2 regions of the Pseudomonas sp. RL_15y_Pfl2_60 genome follow, and region 1 is predicted to be linked to the other one. Evidence: riboswitches for the same ligand, from Rfam matches in the RefSeq annotation. Region 1 holds a riboswitch; the other holds the start of a gene.
What was found. Region 1 has a riboswitch for manganese ahead of mntP (manganese efflux pump MntP). Riboswitches for the same ligand answer to the same signal wherever they lie in the genome.
Positions count from the first base shown of each region.

Region 1 (3,411 bases):
CAGGCCGTTGCTGTGGTTGGTTTTCGAGGGCTGCAAATAGCCATAACCACCAGCGGGCGAGAAGTTTTGACAGCCTAGGGTTGATGCGGCAGAGTAGCCGCCTTTTTTTGCGGATCGCCGAATCAAAGGCGTATTCCGGTGAATTCTAGTCGAGCTCTAGGGAGCAATTGATGAACGCAGTCATAGCAGCGGTCGGCATCATGCTGATCCTCAGTTTGTGCAGGGTGCACGTGGTGGTGGCGTTGATCGTCGGCGCGTTGGCCGGTGGCATGATTGGCGGTCTCGGCCTCAATGGTTCACTTGAGGCATTCAACAACGGGCTTGGCGGCGGTGCAACGGTCGCCTTGTCATACGCATTGCTGGGTGCCTTTGCGGTGGCGATTGCCAAGTCAGGCATGGCCCATGCGTTGGCCGACAAGGCTGTGGCATTGGTCGGCGGAAAAGATCAAGGTGGTGCAACCGGAACCTTGAAGTGGATGTTGATTGCATTGCTGCTGTGCGTGGCGATTGCGTCGCAGAACGTGTTGCCGATTCATATTGCGTTTATTCCGCTGCTGGTACCGCCGCTGCTTTATATCTTGAGCAAAATGCAGCTCGATCGGCGTTTGATTGCCTGCGTCCTGACCTTTGGCTTGGTCACGCCCTATATGTTCTTGCCGGTTGGTTTTGGCGGGATTTTTCTCAATGAAATCCTGCTGGCCAACGTGGCTAAAGCCGGGGTCGATATCAAGGGCATCAGCGTGACCCATGCCATGGCGCTGCCTGCGCTGGGGATGTTCTGCGGGTTGCTGGTTGCTGTACTGTTTAGCTACAGCAAAAAACGCGTCTATGACCTTGAGAAGATCGAACAGGTCGAGCGTGTCGAGGTTAAGTACAATCCGCGCAGCTTGTTAGTGGCAGCGGTAGCTGTCGCTGTGGCGTTTGTCGTGCAGCTCTGGCTGGACTCGATGATCATCGGAGCACTGGCCGGTTTTGTGGTGTTTTCAGTGTCTGGCGTAGTGCGTTGGAAAGAGGCCGACGGCCTGTTCACTGAAGGCATGAAGATGATGGCCATGATTGGTTTCATCATGATTGCCGCCGCCGGTTTTGCCGAGGTGATGAAGGCCACAGGCGACGTCAAGCACCTGGTTGACGATGCCGCCGCGCTAATCGGAAATAACAAGGGCGTAGGTGCCTTGCTGATGCTATTGGTCGGCTTGCTGGTGACCTTGGGGATTGGCTCGTCGTTTTCGACCGTGCCAATTATCGCTGCGATCTTTGTTCCGCTGGGACTGCAACTGGGTTTTAGCCCGCTGGCGATTGTCAGCATTGTTGGTACTGCCGGTGCTTTGGGTGATGCGGGTTCACCCGCATCCGACTCAACCCTGGGGCCGACCTCGGGCTTGAACATCGACGGCCAGCACAACCATATCTGGGACAGCGTGGTGCCTACATTCCTGCACTACAACATACCGCTGCTGGTATTCGGCTGGATTGCAGCAATGGTGCTTTGACGCATTAAATGCGTTGACCTGTAATCGGTAATTAACGCGGTGGCCAAGTAATTGGCCGCCGCGTTTTTGCATTGGCTTGCGAAGCTGTGGCCGAAGGCTACACCCAGCTCGCAGGTATCCGGTCAGGCTTTGGGTCTGGCCATTTTCTGCTCAAGAAGCTATACTTTTCGCCCTTGTTGGGGAGTAGCCTGCTCTTGACCTGCGGTCATAGAGCGTTCGTATCAACATTCTCGGCAGCATGCCGTGGTACGAACACCTTCTGGTTGGCGAGACCAGCGATGCATCCATGCCTAAAGTCGGGCGTGTGGTTGCGTCGTTGTCTCATAGCCCGACTGGATATTAATCGTGAATCCCATTTCCTTATTTTTTCTTGCCATGGCCATGTCAACGGACGCTTTTGCAGCGGCTCTTGGTAAAGGCGCCAGTCTGCATAACCCGCGTTTAAGCGAAGCCCTGCGAACAGGCCTGATCTTTGGTGTGATTGAAGCGATTACACCGGTCATCGGCTGGAGCATTGGCCAGGTTGCCAGCCAATACGTTGAGCGCTGGGATCACTGGATTGCATTCACCTTGCTCATGGTGTTGGGTCTGCACATGATCTACAACGGTCTTCAGCACGATGATGAGTCTGTTGAAAAGCCTAATCAACACTCCTTCCTGATCTTGGCAGTGACCGCCTTTGCCACCAGCATTGACGCTCTGGCAGTCGGCGTAGGCCTGGCTTTTATAGATGTAAATATCTGGATAGCGGCTGCGTCTATCGGCCTTGCCACGACCGTAATGGTCACTATTGGCGTGATGCTCGGTCGCATGCTCGGCAATGCAGTTGGCAAGCGTGCGGAAATGATTGGCGGTGTTGTTCTTATGCTGGTTGGCGCGGCGATTCTTTACGAGCATCTGGCTGTGTAATCAGGGCGTAAACAAAAATGGAGACCAATGGGTCTCCATTTTTATGCAACAGCTCGGCCTAGCCGATGCTGAACTGCGCGAGCAGGGTCAGTAATGGCTGCGGGTAAACGCCGAGGAAGAATGCCAAGAAGGCAACCACCATCAGCATCACGCCGCCTGCGCGTTGACCCCAGTCGAACGGTGCGTCATGGCGATGCAGGTTAGGCTCTACCAGGAACAAGGTCACCATGACCCGCAGGTAATAGAACACACCAATCGCACTGCCGAGCACCAGCGCTCCGAGCAGCCACCATTGTTGCGACTCAACACCGACGCCGATGATGTAGAACTTGCCGATAAAGCCTGCGGTGAGCGGAATACCCGCCAGCGAGAGCATCATTACCGTCAGCACCGCAGTCAGGTACGGGCGTCGCCAGAACAGGCCACGGTACTCGTATAACGCGTCCGCATCGCGGCCTTTAAAGGGGGTCGACATCAAGGTGATAACACCGAAGGCGCCAAGTGTCGTCAGCACATACATGGCCAGGTAAACCGCCACCGCTTCAATCGCCAGGCCGTTGCTGGCGATCAGGGCGATGAGCAAATAGCCGAAGTGTGCGATGGATGAATAACCAAGCAGACGTTTGATGTTGTTTTGCAACAGCGCCAGCAGATTGCCGAACAGAATCGAGGCGATGGCGAGCACCGTCAGCAAGTCTGTTAGCCAGCCGCCATTTGCCGCCGGTGAGACTTCGTAGAGGCGCAATAGCACGGCGAACACGGCCACCTTGCTAGCGGTCGCCAAGAAAGCGGCCACTGGGGCAGGGGCGCCCTCATAGACATCTGCTGTCCACAGGTGGAAAGGCACCAGCGACAACTTGAAGGCCAAGCCGACCAGCATCATGCCAAAGCCAATCTCAACCAACAGGTTCGGGGCGCCACCGGCCACCACTTGACCAATACCGGCGAAGCTCATGCTGCCAGAGTCGGCATAGAGCAGTGCCATGCCGAACAACAGGAAGGCCGAGCC
Region 1 covers NZ_CAXAOE010000002.1:209,298-212,708, reverse strand. Annotated here, with positions in the region: gene AACY26_RS06130 (Na+/H+ antiporter family protein) at 171-1,493, shown strand; yybP-ykoY riboswitch at 1,660-1,831, shown strand; gene mntP (manganese efflux pump MntP) at 1,839-2,402, shown strand; gene nuoN (NADH-quinone oxidoreductase subunit NuoN) at 2,461-3,411, opposite strand, start outside.

Region 2 (3,411 bases), on a different contig from region 1:
GCAGACTTGATCGGCCTGGAATTGGCCGCGCGTGCCGGTTATGACCCGAACGCGGCCGTCAGCCTGTGGAACAAGATGGCCAAGGCCAGTGAAGGCGCACCACCGGAATTCATGAGCACTCACCCTTCATCAGATAGTCGCATTGCCTCGCTGAAGGCTGCTATTCCAAAGGTTATGCCGCTCTACCAGCAGGCCAAGCGCTAACTCCAACCTGTGAATTAAACAGCCCAGCGAGCGCTCAGCTTCTCTGGGCTTTTTTATCGGCAAAGGTGAAGTTGTGAAGTACGCAGTCATTGGCTCTACCGGTTTACTGGGCCACCACAGCGCACGCGCCATTCGCGCGGCGGGGCATGAGTTGGTGCTGATTCATCGGCCGTCATCACGTATTGAGCGTCTCGCCTATCTGAACCCCGAATACCGAGTGGCCGACCTGTTTGATCATGAGGCGTTGGCTCAGGCGTTAAGGGACATTGACGGCGTCATCTTTAGTGCAGGTTATTACCCAACTCGGCCTCGGCGCTGGCAGGATGACGTATCGACCGCGCTTGACCTCAACAATCATTTCTATGCAGCGTGCCTGGCTGCCGAGGTGCCGCGCATTGTCTACACTGGCGCAGCGATTGCCTTGCCGCGTCATCCGCAAGGCGAGCTGGGTCATGAAGGGTTGTTCTATGCAGCCATGCCGAGCTGGCGTAATGGTTATTTGCTGAGTAAGTGGGCGCTTGATGAACAAGCCCGAGAGCAGGCTCGCAGCGGACTGCCGGTGATTACGGCGATTCCTGCCATGACCTTGGGCGAATACGATTATGGACCGAGCACGGGGCGCTTGATCACAGCCATCGCCCAGGGGCAAATGACGCGCTATGTGCAAGGCGCGCGCAATGTAATTGATGCCGCCGAAGCGGGGCGTGGGTTGCTGCTGGCGTTGGAGAAGGGGCGCTTTGGCGAGCGTTATCTGTTGACCGGCGACAACATCATGCTGTCCGAGCTCAGCGCGAAGATTGCCCAGCAACTGGGCGTGCCAGCACCAAAGCCTGCATCATTACACCTTGTAAGGGTTATCGCCGCCCTTGGACGTTTACGTTATCGGTTGATCGGCCAGCTACCGTTACTCAGTGATACGGCAATTGCCGTGATGGCGGGTGGCCAATTTCTCGACGGCAGCAAGGCGCGAGAGGAGTTGGGGTTCGTGGCCGAACAGTCACTGGATGCAACTTTGGCGCGCACTATTAAGTGGTTTGGTGATAACGGTTATATCGATAAATAATTGCGTTTGTTCAGGCGGCGCGGCGCGTCTCCAAAGCCGCGCGACCTGAACCCGTATCTCAGCGTCCGGTGCGATTATAAATAGCCGCTGAGCTTCAACGCCTGGTAGGCCGCGTACACTGCTAGAACCGCAAAGGCGCTTGCCGCCAGGCGACGAATCAAGGTCAGCGGCAAGCGTTCAGCGGCAAAATTACCCACCAAAACCACGGGAACGTTGGCCACCAACATGCCCAATGTGGTGCCGATCACCACCAGAATCAAATGTGGGTATTGCGCTGCCAGCATCACCGTCGCGACTTGGGTCTTGTCGCCCATCTCAGCCAAGAAGAAGGCGATCAAGGTCGTCAGGAAGGGGCCGTAGCGCTTGAGGCCCGAGGCTTCGTCGTCATCGAGCTTGTCCGGCACCAGTGTCCACAAGGCCACTGCGATAAACGAGATGGCGAGCACCCAGCTGAGCGTCGCGGGGGAGAAGAGTCCGGCCACCCAATTGCCTACGGCTCCGGCGACAAAGTGGTTGGCCAGGGTGGCGACGATGATGCCAGCGATAATCGGCCAGGGTTTACGAAAGCGTGCCGCCAGCAATAGCGCAAGCAGTTGTGTCTTGTCGCCGATTTCAGCCAGGGCAACGATCAGGGTAGGGACGGTTAAGGATTCTAGCATCAGGCTTCCTGAGGGGCGGGTCAAAACGGCTATGACACGTACAGCCTCCCCGCCCCGGGTAAGGTGTGCGTGTCATAGGTCTTGTCAAACCGCTGGCCGCTTGGGCCTGGGTCGCACTCGCCATGGTCTGTTGACCAAGTATGTTGACGAGCGCCGGGCAAACGCGCTGCTGCGCAGGGTTTGCGGGAGACTACTCCCCTAGGACGCGGGCATTCTGCCTAAAGAGGCGAGGTTGGGCAAGTTGAATTAAACAAAGGCTTAGTTCTTGCGGGCGTCGTAAATACGAAAACCTTTTGCCTCGGCTTGTGTCGTGCAGGTACCAAGGTGCTGTTCGATCAAGGCTGGATATTTCAGGAAGCTATTGGCGACTATGCGTAATTGGCCGCCGGGCTTGAGGTGTTCGGCAGCTTGACGCAGCAGGTTTTCGCTGGCGAGGTAGTGCGTGTGCACACCTTGATGAAACGGCGGATTGCTGAGGATAGTGCTCAGCCCTAAGGGTGCCGCATCAATTCCGTCGCCGCAAATAACCTCGGCTTCAAGGTTGTTAAGCGCCAGGGTCAGGCGGCTACTGGCAACGGCAAAGGCATCGACATCCAGCATGCTTATCTGGCTATCTGGATAGCGGCGTTTCAGGGCTGAGCCCAGCACCCCGGCGCCACAGCCAAAGTCGAGCATATGCCCCGGCTGCAGGCCGTCCAGGTGTTCGAGTAGCAGCTGGCTTCCTACATCAAGGCGACCATGGCTGAACACGCCGGGCAAGCTGGCCACTGTTAATGGACCATCGGCCAGTTGCAAGGTGTAGTGCTGCGCCAGCGCTTCAAGGTCGGGCGCGGGCGGCGCGTTATCGACCCGTACCTGCCAGAGCTGGCAATGACGCGCGCTGTCGAGTTTTCGTGGTTTACCGAACGCCGCCATTTGCTTGGCTGCGCGCTCAATGCCGGCACGTTTCTCTCCGACTAGAAATAAATCACCGCCGGCCAGTTGAGCCGCCAGTGCAGTGAGCAGGTATTCGGTCAGGTCACGGGACTTGGGCAGGAACAGTACCGCAGCTGGCGCTGCGATTTGCGGGGCGTTGACACCAAAGTGGTTACGCCCGGCAAAACGTGATTCAAGCAGGCCATGGTCACCTGCGTGCCAGCTCCAGCTCTGGGCATTGGCTAAATGCCCGAGCAGGTCATCGCTGGGTAATCCCGCCAAGAGTAGTGGGCCGGCAAACAACTCTGCCTGTCGCAGCAATACTTCACTTCGCGGGTCCATGGTCGCTCCTCGATTTAAAAGGCGCGCAGCTTAGCTGACTACGCGACGCGCTGCACCGCTGAAAAATGCCTGAGCATTTTCTGCCATCTGCACCACGATACGCTGGCGCGCTTCTTTGCTGCCCCAAGCACTGTGCGGAGTGATAATCAGGCGTGGGATATCACCTGCCAGCAATGGGTTGTCGTTGCTAGGTGGCTCCTGGGTGAGGACATCGGTGGCCGCTCCGCC
Region 2 covers NZ_CAXAOE010000001.1:831,895-835,305, reverse strand. Annotated here, with positions in the region: gene AACY26_RS03920 (M48 family metallopeptidase) at 1-204, shown strand, start outside; gene AACY26_RS03915 (NAD-dependent epimerase/dehydratase family protein) at 278-1,267, shown strand; gene AACY26_RS03910 (TMEM165/GDT1 family protein) at 1,342-1,926, opposite strand; yybP-ykoY riboswitch at 1,941-2,137, opposite strand; gene AACY26_RS03905 (class I SAM-dependent methyltransferase) at 2,185-3,183, opposite strand; gene AACY26_RS03900 (2-hydroxyacid dehydrogenase) at 3,214-3,411, opposite strand, start outside.
Region 2: another riboswitch for manganese. It lies ahead of AACY26_RS03910 (TMEM165/GDT1 family protein); the one in region 1 lies ahead of mntP (manganese efflux pump MntP).